DNA from 3 places in the Streptomyces sp. NPDC059895 genome. Region 2 is predicted to be linked to each of the others. Evidence: riboswitches for the same ligand, from Rfam matches in the RefSeq annotation. Region 2 holds a riboswitch; each other region holds the start of a gene.
The links. Region 2 has a riboswitch for cyclic di-AMP ahead of ACFV9M_RS20785 (peptidoglycan DD-metalloendopeptidase family protein). Riboswitches for the same ligand answer to the same signal wherever they lie in the genome.

Region 1 (7,024 bases), on a different contig from region 2:
ACGTCGGCTGGGCCGAGGGCCTCCACGCCCGCCCCGCCTCCATCTTCGTCCGAGCCGCCACGGCCGCAGGCGTCCCGGTGACGATCGCCAAGGCGGGAGGCAACCCCGTCAACGCGGCCTCCATGCTGGCCGTCCTCGGTCTGGGCGCCCAGGGCGGCGAGGAGATCGTCCTGGCCTCCGAGGCCGAGGGCGCGGACCTCGCCCTCGACCGGCTGGCCAAGCTGGTCTCCGAAGGACTCGAGGAGCTTCCCGAGACCGTCTGAGCCCCGCTCGCCGCGCGCACGCAGCCGCGCCGTCCTCACCGGGCGGCGCGGCTGCGCCATTTTCGGATGCTTGCCGGGGGAAATTGCCGGAAGCATGCCGCATTAGGCGTGCGAGCATACGAACGACGCGCCACCGAAAATGGCGGGCACGCCGGGAAAAGGGCAGCGGAAATACACCTCCGCCGAATACCCCTTCTTTGTATACGGCCCTCGTGTTAATGACGCGGGCCCGACATGTTTACGACGTGTTGCGAAGTCCTCACACGGTCCTGGCGTTCTCCGCCCGCGAAGCGCAGCCGGTGCGCGGCGGAGGAGCGCTCGGTGTGGAGCGCCGTGAGCGACCGCGCGCGATCGCCGTCCCCGCGCGCCACCGCGTCCACGATCGCGCCGTGCTCCGCCCAGGACTCCACCGGGTTGGCCGGCGCCTCCACCGCGTACATCCAGGCGATCTTGTGCCGCAGCTGGGTGAGCGTCGAGGTCAGGGCATGGCTGCCGGAGGCCTGGGCGAGCGTCTCGTGGAACCAGCCGCCCAGGGAGCGCAGATCCTCGCTGCTGCCCCTCCTGGCGCGCTCCTGGCCCAGCCGGACGAGGCCGCGCAGCACCTTGAGGTGCGCCTCGGTGCGCCGCTGGGCGGCCCGGGAGGCGCCGAGCGGCTCCAGGAGCATGCGCATCTCCAGCAGGTCGGCGGCCTCCTGCTCGGTCGGTTCGGCGACGCACGCGCCCGCGTGCCGCCGCGTGACGACGAACCCTTCCGCCTCCAGCGTGCGCAGCGCCTCCCGGACGGGGACACGGGAGACGCCGTAGCGGCGGGCGAGGAGTTCCTCGGTGAGGCGGCTGCCGCGCTCGTAGACACCCGCGACGATGTCGTCCCGGATGGCCGTGCACACCGAGTGCGCCGGAATACGCATGACCGACCTCCGCCTTAATCCCCGTGAAACGTCGACGAATGACGTGTGTTCAGTGACTCTATTGCAGTGAGCCGCACATTCCGACGGTGGGCCGGAATCGAGGGATATTTTTTGGACAGCGGGGCGCATGAAAACGACGAAAGCCCCGGCCGCGGGGGCCGGGGCGGGAGGATGTGTCGCCGGGTGCCGTCACAGGTGGTGACGCGTCGCCGGGTGGTGCCGTCACAGTGGTGACGCGTCGCCGGGTGGTGCCGGCGCTCCGAACGCCGTCGCCGGGTGGTGCCGGCGGTTCGCATGCGTCACCGGGTGTCGCCGGAGGCTGAGCCCCGGACGTCGTTCAGGGGCTCAGCCCCTGACGTCGTCAGAGGCTCACACCGTGCTTGCGGAGGTAGGCGACCGGGTCGATGTCCGAGCCGTACTCGGCGCCCGTGCGGGCCTCGAAGTGCAGGTGCGGGCCGGTGACGTTGCCGGTCGCGCCGGAGAGGGCTATCCGCTGGCCGGCGGTGACCTTCTGGCCCACCGAGACGCTGATCGACGACAGGTGACCGTACTGGGTGTACGTGCCGTCGCTCATCCGGAGCACGACCTGGTTGCCGTAGGCACCGCCCCAGCCCGCCTCGACGACGGTGCCGGCTCCGACCGCGTGCACGGTGGTGCCGGTCGAGGCGTGGAAGTCGATGCCGGTGTGGCTCCCGGAGGACCACAGGGAGCTGCCGGCCCGGTAGGCGGTGGAGACGTAGGAGCCGGTGATCGGCGCCACGAAGGTGTTGAGGCGCTTGCGCTCGGCCTCACGGGCGGCGCGGGCACGTGCCGCGCGCTCCTCCTTGACCCTCTCGGCGGCCTCGGCGGCGGCCTCCTTGCGCGCGGCCTCCGCCTGGGCGGCCTGCTTCTGCGCGGCGGCCTGGTCGTCGATCCGCTCGGCGACCGTGTCGCCGATGGTGACGACGGGGATGAGCCCGGTCTGCTCGGCGGAGGGCTCCGCGGCGAGGGCGGGACCGGAGGCGGCGGTGCCGATGACGCCGGTGGTGGTGAGCGCCGCGATGCCCGCGGCGCGGGCGGAGGTGCGCTTCATCCGGCCGGGACGACGGTGCTTCCCGGTGGCGCAGGTGAACGCCATGAAGTTGAGCGGTCCTTTCCTTCCCTCTCGCCTACCGGGTTAGCTGACGGGTTCGGAGCAGGAAGGTCTCCTACGGACACCCTCGCGACACGCGCGGGCCTCCGATTCACCCCAGGGACTTCATCGTTGGGTCCCCGGCTCCCCTGGCTCGCGCCGTACGGGGACTCGGCGATGACTGTCCGGTGCCGCGGATGCGGCGCACTGCCCGACGAACAGCCCGGACGAACCTAGACGCGCCCGCTGCCGGTCCCCAAACGCGACGCGGTTTTTGTAGCGCATGCCACAGGTCAGACAGGCAGCCTCTCCCTCAATTCGGACACCGGAAGGCCCTGGCGACCGGCCGGTCGCCAGGGCCCCGCACACACCCGTGTCACCTCAGGGCGCGTGCCTCGCCGTGGGTGGTGAACCCCTGCGGCTATTCGGCCGGTACGACCTTCACCTCACCGATGCCCAGGGCCTCGACCGCGCCCTTGATCCGGCCGGCGTCACCGACGAGCACGGTCACCAGGCGGTCCACCGGGAAGGCGCTGACGACCGCCGCGGTGGCCTCCACGGTGCCGGTCGCGGCGAGCTGCTGATAGAGCGTCGCCTGGTAGTCGTCGGGCAGGTGCTGCTCGACCTGGTCGGCCAGGGTGCCGGCCACGGCCGCGGCGGTCTCGTACTTCAGCGGCGCGACGCCGACCAGGTTCTGCACGGCGACGTCCCGCTCGGCGTCGGTGAGCCCCTCGGCGGCGAGGGTGCGCAGCACCTTCCAGAGGTCCTCCAGCGCGGGGCCGGTGTTGGGGGTGTCCACGGAGCCGCTGATGGCGAGCATCGCGGCGCCCGTGCCGTCCGGCGCGGAGCGCAGCACCTGCCCGAAGGAGCGCACGCCGTAGGTGTAGCCCTTCTCCTCGCGCAGGACGCGGTCCAGGCGGGAGGTGAGGGTGCCGCCGAGGCAGTACGTGCCGAGCACCTGCGCGGGCCACACGCGCGCGTGCCGGTCGGGACCGATGCGGCCGATCAGCAACTGCGTCTGGACGGCGCCGGGGCGGTCCACGATGACGACCCGGCCGGTGTCGTCGGCGGTCACCGGCGGCACCGGCCGCGGCTGGGCCGGGGAGCCCGTCCAGGCGCCCAGGGTGTCCCCGAGGAGCGCGTCGAGGTCGATGTCCGTCAGATCGCCGACGACCACCGCGGTGGCCGTGGCGGGGCGGACGTGCTTCTCGTAGAAGGACCGGACGGCTCCGGAGTCGATCTTCTCGACCGTGTCGGCGGTGCCCTGGCGCGGACGCGACATGCGCGTGTCGGCCGGGAAGAGCTCCTTGGAGAGCTCCTTGGCCGCACGCCGGGAGGGGTTGGCCAGCTCGTGCGGGATCTCGTCGAGACGGTTGCGCACCAGTCGCTCGACCTCGCTGTCGGCGAACGCGGGCGCCCGCAGGGCGTCGGCGATCAGGCCGAGGGCCTTGGCGAGGCGGGAGGCCGGGACCTCCAGGCTCAGCCGGACGCCGGGGTGGTCGGCGTGCGCGTCGAGGGTGGCGCCGCAGCGCTCCAGCTCGGCGGCGAACTCCTCGGCGGAGTGCTTGTCGGTGCCCTCCGAGAAGGCCCGCGCCATGATCGTGGCGACGCCGTCGAGACCGGCCGGCTCGGCGTCCAGGGGCGCGTCGAGGATGATCTCGACGGCGACCACCTGCTGCCCCGGGCGGTGGCAGTGCAGGACGGTCAGGCCGTTGTCGAGCGTCCCGCGCGCGGGGGCCGGGAACGCCCACGGCCTGGCGTCGCCCGCCTGCGGCTGGGGGTGGAAGTCCATCGTGGCGAGCTCGGTCACTTGGCCGCCTCCTCGTTCTCGTCCTCGTCGGCGGTGTTGTCGGTGCCCTCGGCGCCCTCGGTGCCCTCGGTGCCTTCGGTGCCTTCGACGGGTTCTGCGGGTTCGACGGGTTCGTAGACCAGCACGGCCCGGTTGTCGGGGCGCAGGCGGGCCTTGGCGATCTCCCGCACCTCCTCCGCCGTGACGTCCAGCACACGCTGGACGGCGGTCAGGGCGAGCTGCGGGTCGCCGAAGAGCACGGCGAACCGGCACAGTTCGTCGGCGCGGCCGGCGACCGTGCCGAGACGGTCCAGCCACTCGCGCTCCAGCTGGGCCTGGGCCCGCTCCATCTCCTCCGGCGTGGGGCCCTCCTCGGCGAACCGGGCGAGCTCCTCGTCGATGGCGGCCTCGATGACGGGCACCTCGACGTCGCCGGAGGTCTTCACGTCCAGCCAGCCCAGGGAGGGCGCGCCGGCGAGCCGCAGCAGGCCGAAGCCGGCCGCCACCGCCGTACGGTCGCGGCGGACGAGGCGGTTGTAGAGGCGGGAGGACTCGCCGCCGCCGAGGACGGTGAGCGCCAGGTCGACGGCGTCGCACGCGCGCGTGCCGTCCTGCGGCAGACGGTAGGCGGCCATCAGGGCGCGGGCCGGGACCTCCTCCTCGACGACCTCGCGCAGCTGCTCGCCGATGGTGTCGGGCAGGGAGCCGTCACGGGGTGCGGGCTTGCCGTCGTGGGCGGGGATGGAGCCGAAGTACTTCTCGATCCAGGCGAGCGTCCGCTCCGGGTCGATGTCGCCGACGACCGACAGGACCGCGTTGTTGGGCGCGTAGTAGGTGCGGAAGAACGCGCGCGCGTCCTCCAGGGTCGCCGCGTCCAGGTCGGCCATCGAGCCGATCGGGGTGTGGTGGTAGGGGTGGCCGTCCGGGTAGGCGAGGGCGGTCAGCTTCTCGAAGGCGGTGCCGTAGGGGACGTTGTCGTAGCGCTGGCGGCGCTCGTTCTTGACGACGTCCCGCTGGTTCTCCATGGACTCGTCGTCCAGGGCGGTCAGCAGGGAGCCCATGCGGTCGGCCTCCAGCCAGAGCGCGAGCTCCAGCTGGTGAGCGGGCATGGTCTCGAAGTAGTTGGTGCGCTCGAAGCTCGTGGTGCCGTTGAGCGAGCCGCCCGCACCCTGGACCAGCTCGAAGTGGCCGTTGCCCTTGACCTGGGCGGAGCCCTGGAACATCAGGTGCTCGAAAAGGTGAGCAAGACCGGTACGCCCCTTGACTTCGTGGCGCGAACCGACGTCGTACCAGAGGCACACCGCCGCGACGGGGGTCAGGTGGTCCTCTGAGAGCACCACGCGCAGGCCGTTGGCCAGGCGGTGCTCGGTCGCTGTCAGGCCCCCGGAGCCTGCCTGGGCTGTGGCCGTGTGACCCATGGGCATGTACGTCCCTTCCGATCGCGGACGCGGTCGTCGAAACCGCGCTTTTCCTGCCGGTCCTGCCACTGTATGCAAGCGCGCGGAGCGTCGGCGAAGTTCCCGGACGACGTACGCCCAGAGCGAGATCGCGTAGCCTGCGGGCAGCCGTGGCGGAGGCACCCCTCCGGCCGGGCCGGACGCCGACGCCCGGGCCCCGGCCCGCGCTGTCAGTGCCACGGTCCACAATGGTCCGCATCAGATCTCGTCACACGCTTCAGCAGGAGTGAGCCGAAGGGCCTCGAGCGCCCCGTAGGCGAGCGCCCAGGAAACAGGAGGAGCCGGCAGCGATGGCCCGCCGCAGCACGAAGACCCCGCCGCCCGACGACTCGTACGAGGAGAAGATCCTCGACATCGACGTCGTGGACGAGATGCAGGGCTCCTTCCTCGAGTACGCGTACTCGGTCATCTACTCCCGCGCCCTGCCGGACGCCCGCGACGGTCTCAAGCCGGTGCACCGCCGCATCGTCTACCAGATGAACGAGATGGGCCTGCGCCCCGAACGCGGTTACGTGAAGTGCGCCCGTGTCGTCGGCGAGGTGATGGGCAAGCTGCACCCGCACGGCGACGCGTCGATCTACGACGCCCTGGTGCGCATGGCCCAGCCCTTCTCCATGCGCGTGCCCCTGGTCGACGGCCACGGCAACTTCGGCTCGCTGGGCAACGACGACCCGCCGGCCGCCATGCGGTACACCGAGTGCCGTCAGACCGCGGCGACGAGCCTGATGACGGAGTCGATCGACGAGGACACGGTCGACTTCACGCCCAACTACGACGGCCAGGAGCAGGAGCCGGTGGCACTGCCCGCCGCCTTCCCGAACCTCCTGGTCAACGGCTCCTCCGGCATCGCGGTCGGCATGGCCACCAACATGCCGCCGCACAACCTGGGCGAGGTCGTCGCCGCCGCCCGCCACCTGATCCGCTACCCGAACGCGGACCTGGACGCCCTGATGCGGCACGTCCCCGGGCCCGACCTGCCCACCGGCGGCCGTATCGTCGGCCTCTCCGGCATCCGGGACGCGTACGAGACGGGCCGCGGCACCTTCAAGATCCGCGCCACCGTGTCGGTGGAGACGGTGACCGCCCGCCGCAAGGGGCTGGTGGTCACGGAGCTGCCCTTCGCGGTCGGCCCCGAGAAGGTCATCGCCAAGATCAAGGACCTGGTCGGCTCGAAGAAGATCCAGGGCATCGCCGACGTCAAGGACCTCACCGACCGTGAGCACGGCCTGCGCCTGGTCATCGAGATCAAGAACGGCTTCGTGCCGGAGGCGGTCCTGGAGCAGCTCTACAAGCTGACGCCGATGGAGGAGTCCTTCGGCATCAACAACGTGGCGCTGGTGGACGGCCAGCCGCTCACGCTGGGCCTGAAGGAACTGCTCGAGGTCTACCTCGACCACCGCTTCGAGGTCGTCCGGCGCCGCAGCGAGTTCCGCCGGAGCAAGCGGCGCGACCGCCTCCACCTGGTGGAGGGCCTGCTCACGGCGCTCGTCGACATC
Region 2 (7,024 bases):
GAAGTTCGGGACGACGCCCAGCTCGGCCTGCTGGATGGCGAAGCCCTCCAGGCCGGGGCGGTCGGGGTCGAGGTCGGCGATGTGGAAGCGGTCGCCGTGCCCGGCGCCGTCGACGACGTAGCGCAGGGTGCCGTCGCTGTTGACGACGTAGTTGCCGTCGGCGATCTCGTCCCGGCCGTCGCTGTCCACGTCGACGGTGCGGATCTGGTGGAAGCTGGTCGCGCCGCTGTCGGAGGGTACGACGTACTTCCAGCGGCGGGTCAGGTCCGTGCCGTCGAAGTCCCAGGTCTGGAAGAGGATCCGGAAGGTGCCGCGCTTGGCGCCTACGCGGGTGACCAGCTTGGTGACCAGGCTCGGGTGGACGCCGTCGAGGTAGGCGATGCCGAAGTGGCCGCCGGAGGGCCCGTCGGCGACGAAGTCGTCGGGGACGGGCTGCCGGGTGCGCTCGGTGCCGGTGGCGCCGTCGATCACGGAGACGAACTGGTTCGCGGGCGAGGCGGCGGTGACCCGCCCGCCGTCCGCGAAGGTGGTGCCGTCGGCCGTGTGCACCAGCACCTCGGCCTTGCCGTCGCTGTCGAGGTCGTACACGGTGACGTTGTCGTCGTTGCGGTAGCCGCCGATCGCGGTGGATCCGCTGATCGCGGCGGGCGCCGGGTCGTTGGCGCCGTTCCCGCCGACCTGGGTGTAGGAGCCGGGGCCGAGGTCGACCCGCCAGAGCCGCTCGCCGGTGAGGGTGTAGGCCTCCAGCAGGTCGGACCTGTCCCGGGTCTGGGAGAGCCGGCTGACGACGAGCTCGTAGCGTCCGTCGCCGTCGAGGTCGCCGGGCCAGGCGTGCTGGACGGTGTAGCCGTCGGCCGCGGCGAGCGGGATCTCGGCGTATCCGTCGGCGAAGTCGAGGGCGGCGGAACTCGGCCGCTGCTCGTGCCCGTTGACGACCGCGCGCACGGTGTAGGTCCCCGTGCCCGGGGAGTCGTCCTGGTAGGTCGTCGACTTCCTGATCGGCTCGCGGTTGAGCCGGCGGCCGTTCTTGTACACGTTGAAGGCGATGGCGTCGCCGTAGCGGGCGTACTCGGTGCCGAGCAGGCGCCAGCTGAGGAAGGTGCCCTCGCCGGACGGTACGGCGACCAGGCCGCGGTCGAGGTTCTCGACGATCCGGCGCGGCTGCTCGGCGGCCTGGCCGGCGGGCGCGGAGAAGAGCCCGGCCAGCAGGGCGGCGGCGGTGACGGCGACGGCGACGGTTCTTCGGCGTCGGGTGGGGTTCACTTGTGGTCCTTCACGATGAGAGTGGTCGCGTGGTCGGCCACCCCGCGACGGCCCGGTTCGCCGTCCACGGTGCCGAACGACGTTCGAGGGATCGGACATGCGGAAGGGTCGCGGAAACCGCTTGCCCCCTGACGGGATCACTGTGTCCCGACTTCGTCCCCGCTGTCGACGGTCCGGCGGGACCTGCCATACGACCGCAACACAGTGATCATGAACGCGCAAAGACACCGAAGGCCGGACCCGGGGGAACGGGTCCGGCCTTCGGTGGCGTGCCGGGCGGGTGGTCGTGCGAGGGGTCAGCCGACGGAGACCCCGTGCGCGCGGAGGTAGGCGACCGGGTCGATGTCCGAGCCGTAGTTCGGCGTGGTGCGGATCTCGAAGTGCAGGTGCGGGCCGGTCACGTTGCCGGTCGCGCCGGACAGGCCGATCTGCTGCCCCGCGGAGACGGTCTGGCCGGCCGAGACGGAGAGCGAGGACAGGTGGGCGTACTGGGCGTAGTAGCCGTCGGCGAGCTTGATGACGACCTGGTTGCCGTAGGCACCGCCCCAGCCGGCGGAGACGACCGTGCCCGCGCCGACGGCCTTCAGGGAGGTGCCGGTCGAGACGACGAAGTCGACGCCGGTGTGGTAGCCGCTGGACCACATGCTGCCGGACATCCGGTACGGGGTGCCGATGGCGGCGCCCGCCGCGGGGAGGACGAAGCCGCTGGAGGCGGTGGTGTTCTCGGCCGACTGCGTGGTCGACTCGGCGGAGGAGCCGGAGGAGCCGGAGGACTTCGCCGACGTCGAGGACTGCGTGGACTTCGACGACTGCGACGTCTTGGAAGACTGCGACGACTTCGACGAGGAGGAGGAACCGGACGACGTGGACGGCGACTTGGTGGTGCCGGTCGTGGCCGCCTTCTCGCCGATCGACAGCTTGAGGCCCGGGTGGATCAGCGACGGGTTCGCGCCGACGGCCTCACGGTTGTCCTCGTACAGCTCCTGCCAGCCGCCGCTGACGCTCTGCTCGTCCGCGATCTTCGCGAGGTAGTCGCCGGCCAGCACCGTGTAGGTCCGGGTCTCGGTGGCGGACTTGGTGGCGGACTTGGCGTCGGCGGTGGCCTGCTGCGCGGCCGGAGCGGCCTGGACGGCCTTCTCCGCGACGGAGGAGACCGACTGGGCCGCCGACGGGGCCGGTGCGGCATGGGCGCCGGCGGCACCCATGAGCGGGAGGGCGAGCGCGGCTCCGCCGGTTCCGGCGACGGCGATGGAACGGGAGAAGCGCGGGGTCTTGGGGCGGCGGTGCTTACCCTTCGCGGGCATGGCGAATTCCTCTCCGGCGCCTGCGAGGTGAGCTGTCGGGTGCGGGCTGGAGATGCCCGGCCGTGCCGAGGCACGGCTTTACCCCTAGCCGTTCCGGAGACCGGAACAGGCGGTACTACCTGTGGGTCCCCCGCTCCTGCCACGTACGGGTGAGTGTGTGCGGGCTCCGAGCGGCGGCAGGATTGGGCGTCCGTCCGGATTGGTGTGGAACGTAAGCGACCAAGACGCACAGGGACAAGCAGAGGTTGCGCTGTTCACGCCTTTCTCTTGATCCTCTGTGAGAATTCCCCGTCACTTTCCGTGCACCACGGCGCCCGGACTTTTCGCAATACCCCTGAGAAACACCTTGATTACGTGAGCATGACGGGCGACGCACCGTCACGGATATGACGCTCCTCACGTGACGCGTATCCAGGGGCCCTTATGTGAGGGCGAGTTGTGATGAAGGAATCCAATCCGGACAGAACTCTCAGATGCGACGCAGTCGGATAACCGCCGCATCGAGGTCGCCCCGCAGCCCGGTACGCAACCCGTGGTGCAGCAGCACCGCCCCGCGGTGCACTTCGCCCGTTTCAAGACATTCGTACGACTCTGCCGGGTTCAGGCCGCGCAGCCGCAGCGCCGGTGCCGGCTCGCCGTAGCGCTGCGCCTGGAGCCAGGCGAGGACGACGCTCTCGTCCCCGCGCACGTACTGCACGGCGCTCAGGCCGCCCTCCGGCGGCCGCAGCCGGTACAGGTCGCCGTGCTGCACGAGGGGCCGGATCTCCTTGTAGAGCTCGACCCAGCCGCGCGCCTCGGCGAGCTCCTCCTCGGTCCACTCGGAGAGGTCTCCGCCGACGCCCAGCACACCGGCCATGGCACTGACGAACCGGAAGCGCAGCGAACTGGTCCGGCCGTTGAGCTGGGTGTTGGGGCTGTCGGTGACCCAGGCTGCCATGATCCGCGCCGGGTGCACCTGACTGAAGCCGTGCTGGATGGCGAGCCGGTCCAGCGGGTCGGTGTTGTCGGACGTCCACACCTGGTCGGTCCGGCCGACGATGCCGAGGTCGATCCGCCCGCCACCGCCGGAGCAGGACTCGAAGGCGACGCCCGGGTGAGCCGCCCGCAACCGGTCGAACAGGGCGTACAGGGCGCGCACATGGTCGACCCAGAGCCGCTGCGGGTAGGGGTCGTCCGGCCAGCCGGCGTCGGTGAAGCAGCGGTTGAAGTCCCACTTGACGTAGTCGATGGGCGCGCTGGACAGGAGGGTGTCGAGCTGCTGCCAGAGGTACTCCTGGACGTCCTCGCGGGCGAGGTTGAGGACGAGCTGATTGCGGAACTCCGTCCGCTTCCGTCCGGGCTGGAACTGGACCCAGTCGGGGTGCGCCCGGTAGAGGTCGCTGTCCGGATTGACCATCTCGGGCTCGACCCAGATACCGAACCGCATCCCGAGCCCGTGGACCTGGTCCGCGAGCGGCTTGAGGCCGTTCGGGAAGCGGTCGGGGTTGGGGCTCCAGTCGCCGAGCCCCGCGTGGTCGCCGGTGCGGGCACCGAACCAGCCGTCGTCGACCACGAACAGCTCGACGCCGATGGCCGCGGCGCGACGCGCGAGGGCCGCCTGCTGCTCCTGCGAGATGTCGAAGAAGGTGGCCTCCCAGGAGTTGAACAGCACGGGCCGGTCCCGCTCGGCGTCCGGGATCACGTACGCGCGCTGGTAGGCGTGCCAGGCGCGGCTCGCGCCGCCGAAGCCTGCGTCGCTCCACAGACCGGCGAAGAGCGGCGTGGTGAAGGACTCCCCCGCCGCCAGCCGCAGCAGGCCCGAGTCGTCGTACCCGGCGCCGCCCGTGATCTGCACCCGCGCGTCGGGCAGTTGGGCCACGGCGATCCGCCAGGAGCCGGACCAGCCGAGGGCGCAGCCGTAGACCTCGCCGCGCTCCTCGGTCGCGTCGGTGTCCAGGGCCACCCAGGGCAGGTGCTGGTGGCCGGTGTGGCCGCGGCGGCTGCCGATGACCTTCTCGCCGTAGGTGAGGGGGGCGCGGGTGAGACGGGACTCGGCGGCCCAGCGGCCGTGCAGCTGGGACAGGCGCCAGCCGTCGCGGTCGGGCAGGGTCCAGGTGGCGGAGTCGGCGCGCAGCAGCTCCAGGGGCTCGTCGCCGTCGTTGCGCAGGGTCGTCCAGCGCTCCACGACGTCGTCGCGCATCCGGTAGTGGAGGGTGACGGCCAGACCGGCGTCCCGGAAGCACAGCCGCAGTTCGTCGCCCTCGGTCTCGTGTCCGGTGAAGGTCCACTCGGTTCCGCGCCGGCCGACGGTGCGCACGGACAGGGCGGGGCGGGCGAAGCGGGCGCCGCCCTCGACCGGATACTCCTCCCGGCCGTCGAGCGGGGACTCGAAGGACCAGTAGTCCGGCAGCGGGCGCACGGCGAGCGCCTCGGCGTCGGCGAGGGCGAGCCGGGGGCCCCAGTGCAGGTGCACGAGCTCGTCGGCCTCGGTGACATGGACGGCGTAGCTGCTGTGCGGCCCGGAAAGGAGCCAGGTACGGCCGTCGGCGGCGGACTCGGGCATCACGATCTCCCACTGATTCGAACAGGTGCGATCAAGCACCAACATCATCAGGGGCCGGTGTCCCGCGGAGCAACGCCTGTGGAAAACCATTCGGGGCCACCGGGGACGCCCGCCTGTGGACAACCCGTTGGCCCCGGGAATCCTTACCGTATGGTCGGGGAAGTGTTCCGTCGGCCACCCGAGCCGCGCCGAGCGGGACCGACGACCGGAGGAGCACCTGTGACGCAGCAGATCCCGTCGACCGAGCCCGAGCTGGCCGGTGTGCGCAACTTCCGGGACGTGGGCGGCCTGCCGACCGTCGACGGACGCCGGGTGCGTCACGGCGTGCTGTTCCGCAGCGGCCACCTCGCGCACGCCACCGACGAGGACACCGTGTTCCTGTCCTCCCTCGGTCTGCACACCGTCTTCGACTTCCGCAACGCGGCCGACCAGAAGCTGGAGGGCCCGGACGTCGAGCTGCCGGGCGTGCGCAATGTGAACCTGCCGCTGTCGGACCCCGCGGACGGCGCCGAGTTCTGGAGGATGGTCCGCGACGGCGACATCGAGCAGCTGCGCGCCATCCTCGCGGACGGCCAGGCCGCGGACCGGATGATCGTCTCCTACCGCACGATCATCAAGGAGCGCACCGCCGAGCACTCCCAGGTGGTGCACGCGCTCGCCGAGGACAGCGTCCCCGCCCTGATGCACTGCGCGGCCGGCAAGGACCGCGCGGGCCTGTCCATCGCGGTGACACTGCTCGCCGTGGGGGTCGAGCGGGAGGCGATCCTCGACGACTACCTGAAGTCGAACGCCACGCACCGCCGCTACAAGGTGCGCCGCAGCGGCACCTCCCCCTCGGCCTACTCCCCCGAGGTCATGGAACTGCTCAGCCCCCTCTTCGACGCCCGCGCGGAGTACCTCACGGCCGCGTTCGAGACCGTGGAGGAGACGTGGGGCGGCGTGGACGCCTATCTGGAGCAGGGCCTCGGGCTGACCCCGGCGACCCGGGAGCGGCTGCGCGAGCGCCTCCTCGACTGAACCCCGCCGCCGGGGGCTCCTACTGGTTGCCCCTACTGGTTGGCCCCCACCTCGAAGAGCAGCCAGATGAACGCCGCGACGACGTGCCCCACCGCGATGTAGATGATCAGCCGGATCCAGAGGCTGCGCGGGAAGCGCTCCTCGATGTCGCTCATGGCGTTCCTCCAGAGGTCGGGCCCAGGCACAGCGCGGCCGTCGGGCTCTGCAACAGGGTGTGGACGAAGAGCAGCTCGACCCCGTCGGGGTCCTCGGCCGCGATGCGGTGCGGGGTCAGCGAGTCGAAGTGCGCGCTGTCGCCCGCGCCGAGCAGGTGCGTGGTGTCGCCGAGGCGCAGCCGCAGCCGCCCGGTGAGGACGTACAGCCACTCCTCGCCGGGGTGGACGCGCACGATGTCGCCCTGCGAGCCGTGGGGCACCCGCACCCGCAGGGCCTGCATCCCGCGCCCGGGCGCCCCGGCCTGCCAGTACGTCCAGCCGCCCGCCGCCGTCGGTTCCATGTCGGCGGCACGCAGCACGGCGTCCCGGTCGGCGACCGTCTCGCCGAGCAGCTCCGAGACGGTCGTACCGTAGACACGGGCGAGCGCCAGCAGCATCGGCAGCGAGGGCTGTCGCCGCCCGGTCTCCAGGCGGGAGAGGTGGGCGGGCGACAGGCCCGCGGCGCGGGCGGCGGTCTCCAGGGTGAGGAAGGCGCGGCGGCGCAGGGCGCGCAGCTGAGGCGCCACGACGGACAGACCGTCGGCGGGCAGGCCGTCGGCGGCGGTCTGTCCGCCGACGGGCGGGCCCCCGGAGGCCGGTCCCTCGGCGGGCGGGCCCTCGGCGGGCGGGCCGTCGGAGGCCGGTCCCTCGGCGGGCGGTCCCTCAGAGGCCGGTCCCTCGGCGGGCGGTCCCTCGGCGGGCGG
Region 3 (7,024 bases), on a different contig from region 2:
GCGGCTCCAGGACTCCCTGGCCGCGGGCGACCCCGGCCTGCTGGAGACCGGCGTCGAGGAACTCCTGCGTTTCGACGGCCCCGTGGAACTCGCCACCTGGCGCTTCGCCACCCGCCCGCTGACCATCGGCGGCCAGGACATCGCCCCCGGCGACCCCGTCCTCGTCGTCCTCGCGGCCGCCGACCGCGACCCGGAGCGCTTCACCGACCCCGACACACTGGACCTCTCCCGCCGCGACAACCAGCACCTCGGCTACGGCCACGGAATCCACTACTGCCTGGGCGCCCCGCTCGCCCGGCTGGAGGGCCGGACCGCGCTCGCCACCCTCCTCACCCGGCTGCCCGACCTGCGCCTCGCGGCGGACCCGGCCGACCTGAGGTGGCGCGGCGGTCTCATCATGCGCGGACTGCGCACCCTCCCCGTGGAGTTCACGCCCCCCGCGCCCCGCTGAGCGCCCACACCTCGCTGACCGCCCACACCCCGCTGACCGGCCCACACGCCGCAGCCGTCCGCTGACCGACCGTCGTGTGAGGGAACGGCGAAGCGGAGGTGACGGCTTCTCGACTCTGTGATCTTCACGTGATCCGCGCGGCATTAACTTGTGACAAGTGATCGTGTGCCGATACGTTCACTCGTCAGCGCGGCGCCTCGGCACCACCCGTCGCGCGGTCAATGCTGTCTCGAGAAAGGCCCCCCGCATGCTCACCGGGAACGGTCGTCATCGTCGCCCCCGCCAGGCCCCGGCCCTCCTCGTCGCGGCCGGCGTGACCGGCTCGGCCATCGCCATCCCGCTGCTCGGCGCCACCGGCGCGAGCGCCGCGGACAACACGGTGTGGGACACGGTGGCGGAGTGCGAGACCGGGGGCTCCTGGAGCGCCAACGAGGGCGGCGGCGAGTACGGCGGCCTGTCCCTGACGCAGGAGAACTGGGAGGCGTACGGCGGGCTCGACTACGCCCCGCGCCCGGACCTGGCCAGCCGCAACCAGCAGATATCCGTCGCCCAGAAGGTCCTCGCGGACCAGGGCGTCGGCGCGTGGGGGACCTGCGGGCTGACGTCCGGTCTGAGCGCGGACTCCGGCTCGGAGGACCTGGACACCGGGGTGGCCGAGGACTCGTCCGACTCCTCCGTGACGTCCGGCTTGTCCGACCTGTCCCGGGAGTCGTCCGACTCCTCGGACTCCTCGGACTCCTCGGACTCCTCCGCCTCTTCCTCCAACTCCTCCGGCTCCTCGGCGGATGCAGGCGAGGACTCCACGGACTCGTCCACCGAATCCGCCACGGATTCTCCGGAAACGTCCGCGTCGTCCCCTTCTTCCTCTTCCGCCTCCGCGTCGGACAAGTCCGCCACGTCCGACACGTCCACCGGTTCCGGCGCGAGCGGCTCCTCGGCGGGCGGCGGCTCGTCCACCGCGACCCCGGAAGCGGACGACTCGGGCAACCCGGGTCAGAGCGCGGGCGCTTGGAGCCTGGTCGACACCGGTTCGGCCGACGCGGTGACCGGCGGCACCACGGCCGGCGCCACCGCGTCTGACGACACCGCGTCCTCCTCCGGCCGCCACCGCGGCGGCAGCGCCGACGAGGACACGGCCGACGGCACCACCACCGCCTCCTCCGGCCGGCACGCCGCCGACACCCTCGGCGGCACGGCGGCCACCTACACCGTCCAGGCGGGCGACTCCCTCGTCACCATCGCCGACTCCCTTGACCTCGACGGCGGATGGCGTGCGCTCTACGCCGAGAACAAGGACGTCATCGGAGCCGACCCGGGCGACATCGTGCCCGGTCAGACGCTCGCGACAGGGGTCGAATAGGGCGTAAAAGCCGTGAAAACGGGGGGAGTTCGCGTCATGCTTCGCGCTGAATGTCCGGTTTGGCGAAAGTGTGGGATGAGTCTCAGAAGCGCTGATCGTCTTTGATATTCCGCCGATCGCCTGCCTACGGTCATGACCGCTCGGCAACCCGAGCCCCGGCCGTCGCAACGCCGAATCCTGCCAGCGGCCATCCGGGAACAGTCGTCGCGTCAAGCGCCGCAGGCAGGAGCGGGGGACCCAAGGTAAGTGCCGCACCGGGTGGTCGACGGACGCGGCTAGGGGTGAAGCCACGCCTCCCGGAGAGGCGTGGCCGGGCAACTCAACCGGCCCGAACCCGACAGCTCACCTCGCAGGCGTCGGTGAGGGGATCGATCCATGCTGTTTTCCGGCAAGGGCAAGCACCGCCGTCCGTCCAAGGCCACCCGCGCCATCGCCGTCGCCGGTGTCACCGGCGCCGCCGTCGCCGCCCCGCTGATGGCGGCCGGCAACGCCTCCGCCGCCACCGCCTCCGAGTGGGACACGGTCGCCCAGTGCGAGTCCGGCGGCAACTGGTCCATCAACACCGGCAACGGCTACTACGGCGGCCTGCAGTTCTCCGCCTCCACCTGGGCCGCGCACGGCGGCACGCAGTACGCCGCCACCGCCGACAAGGCCACCAAGTCCCAGCAGATCCAGATCGCCGAGAAGGTCCTCGCGAGCCAGGGCAAGGGCGCGTGGCCGGTCTGCGGCAAGGGCCTGTCCGGCGCCGCCTACACCGGCGGTTCCTCGTCCGACTCCTCCTCCGGCTCCTCGACCGACTCCTCGTCCGGCTCCGGTTCCTCGAACTCCGGTTCCTCGGACTCCGGCACCACGAGCCGTTCGACCGAGCAGCAGAGCGCCTCCCGCTCCGCCGAGCGCCCGGCCGCCCAGAGCCAGAAGACGGTCACCACCCCGACCGGCGAGAAGGTCGAGAAGGGCGACGGCGAGTACAAGGTGGTCACCGGCGACACCCTCAGCTCCATCGCCCAGGAGCAGGACGTCGCGGGCGGCTGGGAGAAGCTGTTCCAGCTCAACAAGGACATCGTCGACGACGCCGACCTCATCTACCCGGGCCAGCAGCTGCACCTGAAGTGACACCTGACTCCCAGGGCGGCCACAGCTCCCGCACAGCCGCGGTCCGCACACTGAAGACCTCGTGAGGGTCCCCCCCGTCCCCACGAGCGCCCCGCTCCGGCGCGCGTTCCCCCGTACGCGCCGGAGCGGGGCTTTTCTTTGCCCGCCCGCCATCCGCCTGTTGGTCACCCTCTTTGTTCCGGGCGGGAACAATGTGTACCGTCAGCCTGTCCACGGGGCGGTCGGTCGGCTGCCGGCGGCCCCGGGACGGTTAGGCTCTAGTCGCAAGGCCACAACAAGGGATCACCAAGGGCCGCCCGTGGCCCACGTGCCCCGCACAACCAGCGTCACATCCCACGAAGGAGATGCTCGTGCCGTCCATCGACGTCGTCGTAGCCCGGGAAATCCTGGACTCCCGAGGCAACCCCACGGTCGAGGTCGAGGTCGGCCTCGACGACGGCAGCACGGGTCGTGCCGCCGTTCCGTCCGGCGCCTCCACCGGAGCCTTCGAGGCCATCGAGCTCCGCGACGGTGACCCGAACCGCTACCAGGGCAAGGGCGTCGAGAAGGCCGTCCTCGCCGTCATCGAGCAGATCGGCCCGGAGCTGGTCGGCTACGACGCCACCGAGCAGCGCCTGATCGACCAGGCCATGTTCGACCTGGACGCCACCGACAACAAGGGCTCCCTGGGCGCCAACGCCATCCTCGGCGTCTCCCTCGCCGTCGCCCACGCCGCCTCCGAGGCCAGCGACCTGCCCCTCTTCCGCTACCTGGGCGGCCCGAACGCGCACCTGCTGCCGGTGCCGATGATGAACATCCTGAACGGCGGCTCGCACGCCGACTCCAACGTGGACATCCAGGAGTTCATGATCGCCCCCATCGGCGCGGAGTCCTTCTCCGAGGCCCTGCGCTGGGGCACCGAGGTCTACCACACCCTGAAGAAGGTCCTGAAGAGCAAGGGCCTGTCCACCGGCCTCGGCGACGAGGGCGGCTTCGCCCCGAACCTCGGCTCCAACCGCGAGGCCCTCGACCTCATCCTCGAGGCGATCAAGGAGGCCGGCTACACCCCCGGCGAGCAGATCGCCCTGGCGCTCGACGTCGCCGCGTCAGAGTTCTACAAGGACGGCTCCTACACCTTCGAGGGCAAGGACCGCTCCGCCGCCGAGATGACCGAGTACTACGCCGAGCTCGTCGAGGCGTACCCGCTCGTCTCCATCGAGGACCCGCTGTTCGAGGACGACTGGGAGGGCTGGAAGACCATCACCGCCAAGCTCGGTGACAAGGTCCAGCTCGTCGGCGACGACCTGTTCGTCACCAACCCCGAGCGCCTCGCCCGCGGTATCGAGGAGGGCGCCGCCAACGCGCTGCTCGTGAAGGTGAACCAGATCGGTTCGCTCACCGAGACCCTCGACGCCGTCGAGCTGGCCCAGCGCAACGGCTTCAAGTGCATGATGTCCCACCGCTCCGGCGAGACCGAGGACGTCACCATCGCCGACCTGGCCGTCGCCACCAACTGCGGCCAGATCAAGACCGGCGCCCCGGCCCGCTCCGAGCGCGTCGCCAAGTACAACCAGCTGCTGCGCATCGAGGAGATCCTCGACGACGCCGCCGTGTACGCCGGCCGCAGCGCCTTCCCGCGCTTCCGCGAGGTCTCCAAGGGCTGACCAGCCCCCGGGTGAGGCTCAGCCAGTCGTACGTACGTCCCCGTACTCGGTCCCGTACCGTGTCCGGGGACGTACGCACGTGTGAGACGGGAGGCGGGGACAGGTGGCCGTGAAGGACCGGGACCGTTTCTCGACCGCTACCAGGATCCGGCTGCTCGGCGAGCAGACGGCGGCCCGCGTCTACCGTTCCCAGACCAAACGGCAGGCCCGCCGCTCGCGCCTCACCGGCCGCGCGGCACTGCTCGCGCTCGTGCTGTGCTCGATGATCGTCGCCCTGGCCTATCCCATGCGGCAGTACGTCTCGCAGCGCGCCGACATCGCCGATCTGGAGCGCGAGAAGGAACAGGCCAGGCAACGGGTGGAAGAACTGCGCGACCTCAAGGCACGCTGGCAGGACGACGCGTACGCCGAGCAGCAGATCCGGGAGCGGCTGCACTACGTCATGCCGGGGGAGACGGGCTTCATCGTCATCGACCCGGCCGCCGCCCGGCAGACCCGCGCCGACCTGGGGGCGGCGGACCGCCCCTGGTACACGAACGTCTGGGACGGCGTCGACCGGTCCGACGCCTCCGACCAGTGACGACCCCGTGGGACCCCGAGGGACCCCGAGGGACCCCATGGGACCCCGAGGGATCCCGCGAGATCCCGTGGGACCCCGAGGGACCCTATGGGACCCCATGAGATCCCGTGGGACCCCATGAGATCCCATGAGATCCCATGAGATCCCGTGAGTTTCCGTGAGGTCCGGTGAGACCCCGCGGAGCGCGAGCCACGACAGACGCGGGGCTCGACCCGTGAGATCCCAGAGCCGATAGAAAGACAGGCATGAAAACGCCCCCGCCGCCCACTCCGCGCACCGAGCCCACCGACGCGGACGTCGAGGCCTTCCAGCAGCAGCTCGGGCGCCCGCCCCGCGGCCTGCGCGCGATCGCGCACCGCTGCCCCTGCGGCCAGCCGGACGTCGTGGAGACGGCCCCCCGCCTCCCCGACGGCACGCCCTTCCCGACGCTGTACTACCTGACGTGCCCCAAGGCCTCCTCCGCCATCGGCACCCTGGAGGCCAACGGCGTCATGAAGGAGATGACGGCCCGCCTGGAGACCGACCCGGAGCTGGCCGCCGCCTACCGCGCCGCCCACGAGGACTACATCCGGCGCCGGGACGAGATCGAGGAGCTGAAGGGCTTCCCCAGCGCGGGCGGCATGCCGGACCGGGTCAAGTGCCTGCACGTCCTGGTCGCCCACTCCCTGGCGGCCGGCCCCGGGGTCAACCCGCTGGGCGACGAGGCGCTGGAGATGCTGCCGGAGTGGTGGCGCAAGGGGCCGTGCGTCATGCCGCCGGGACCGCCCTCCGGGGAGGGGTGGCAGGTGGAGGGCGACGACTCCGGCTACTTCGCCTTCAAGCCCGTCAAGCCCGTCGAGTCCGTCGAGTCCGTCGAGTCCGTCGAGTCCGAGGAGGACGGGAAGTGACCCGGGTCGCCGCCGTCGACTGCGGTACGAACTCCATCCGCCTCCTCGTCGCCGACGCGGACCCGGCGACCGGTGAACTGGTCGAGCTGGACCGCCGTATGACGATCGTCCGCCTGGGCCAGGGCGTCGACCGCACCGGGCGGCTCGCGCCCGAGGCGCTGGAGCGGACCTTCGCGGCCTGCCGGGAGTACGCGGCCGTCATCAAGCGGCTCGGCGCCGAACGGCTGCGCTTCGTCGCCACCTCCGCCTCCCGCGACGCCGAGAACCGGGACGACTTCGTGCGCGGGGTGCTGGACATCCTGGGCGTGGAACCGGAGGTCATCTCCGGCGACCAGGAGGCGGAGTTCTCCTTCACCGGCGCCACCAGGGAGCTGTCGGGCCGGGACGACCTCGCCCGCCCCTACCTGGTCGTGGACATCGGGGGCGGCTCCACGGAGTTCGTCGTCGGCGACGACCATGTCCGCGCGGCCCGCTCGGTCGACGTCGGCTGCGTCCGGATGACCGAGCGCCACCTGGTGCACGAGGGCGCGGTGAGCGACCCGCCCACGGCGGAGCAGATCGCGGCGATGCGCGCCGACATCGAGCACGCCCTGGACGTGGCGGAGCGGACCGTGCCGCTGCGCGAGGCGCACACGCTGGTGGGCCTCGCGGGCTCGGTGACCACGGTCTCGGCGATCGCGCAGGAGCTGCCGGAGTACGACTCCGCGGCCATCCACCACTCCCGCGTCTCCCGGGAGCGGGTCCGCGAGATCACCGAGTGGCTGCTGCGCTCCACGCACGCCGAGCGCGCCGCGGTGCCCTCGATGCACCCGGGCCGGGTGGACGTGATCGCCGCCGGGGCCCTGGTCCTGCTCTCGATCATGGAGCGGACGGGCGCAGAGGAGGTCGTCGTGAGCGAGCACGACATCCTCGACGGCATCGCGTGGTCGGTGGCCTGACCCCTCGCCCGGCCTCTCGCCGAGCGTGGTCGGTGGCCTGACCCCCTCGCCC

Region 1: linked by a shared signal. The riboswitch ahead of ACFV9M_RS19445 (M23 family metallopeptidase) and the one ahead of ACFV9M_RS20785 (peptidoglycan DD-metalloendopeptidase family protein) in region 2 are both predicted to bind cyclic di-AMP.
Region 3: linked by a shared signal. The riboswitch ahead of ACFV9M_RS28095 (transglycosylase family protein) and the one ahead of ACFV9M_RS20785 (peptidoglycan DD-metalloendopeptidase family protein) in region 2 are both predicted to bind cyclic di-AMP.

The regions. Positions count from the first base shown of each region.
Region 1 covers NZ_JBHWKO010000015.1:99,730-106,753, forward strand. The annotation lists gene ACFV9M_RS19435 (HPr family phosphocarrier protein) at 1-263, shown strand, start outside; gene ACFV9M_RS19440 (GntR family transcriptional regulator) at 479-1,171, opposite strand; gene ACFV9M_RS19445 (M23 family metallopeptidase) at 1,533-2,288, opposite strand; cyclic di-AMP (ydaO/yuaA leader) riboswitch at 2,302-2,469, opposite strand; gene ACFV9M_RS19450 (M16 family metallopeptidase) at 2,704-4,092, opposite strand; gene ACFV9M_RS19455 (M16 family metallopeptidase) at 4,089-5,495, opposite strand; gene ACFV9M_RS19460 (DNA topoisomerase (ATP-hydrolyzing) subunit A) at 5,819-7,024, shown strand, end outside.
Region 2 covers NZ_JBHWKO010000017.1:31,365-38,388, reverse strand. The annotation lists gene ACFV9M_RS20790 (hypothetical protein) at 1-1,263, opposite strand, end outside; gene ACFV9M_RS20785 (peptidoglycan DD-metalloendopeptidase family protein) at 1,560-2,567, opposite strand; cyclic di-AMP (ydaO/yuaA leader) riboswitch at 2,572-2,729, opposite strand; gene ACFV9M_RS20780 (alpha-galactosidase) at 3,037-5,109, opposite strand; gene ACFV9M_RS20775 (tyrosine-protein phosphatase) at 5,329-6,126, shown strand; gene ACFV9M_RS20770 (DUF6126 family protein) at 6,159-6,281, opposite strand; gene ACFV9M_RS20765 (helix-turn-helix domain-containing protein) at 6,278-6,871, opposite strand.
Region 3 covers NZ_JBHWKO010000029.1:89,879-96,902, reverse strand. The annotation lists gene ACFV9M_RS28105 (cytochrome P450) at 1-451, shown strand, start outside; gene ACFV9M_RS28100 (transglycosylase family protein) at 699-1,811, shown strand; cyclic di-AMP (ydaO/yuaA leader) riboswitch at 2,016-2,182, shown strand; gene ACFV9M_RS28095 (transglycosylase family protein) at 2,187-2,924, shown strand; gene eno (phosphopyruvate hydratase) at 3,275-4,567, shown strand; gene ACFV9M_RS28085 (septum formation initiator family protein) at 4,671-5,147, shown strand; gene ACFV9M_RS28080 (DUF501 domain-containing protein) at 5,393-6,034, shown strand; gene ACFV9M_RS28075 (exopolyphosphatase) at 6,031-6,972, shown strand.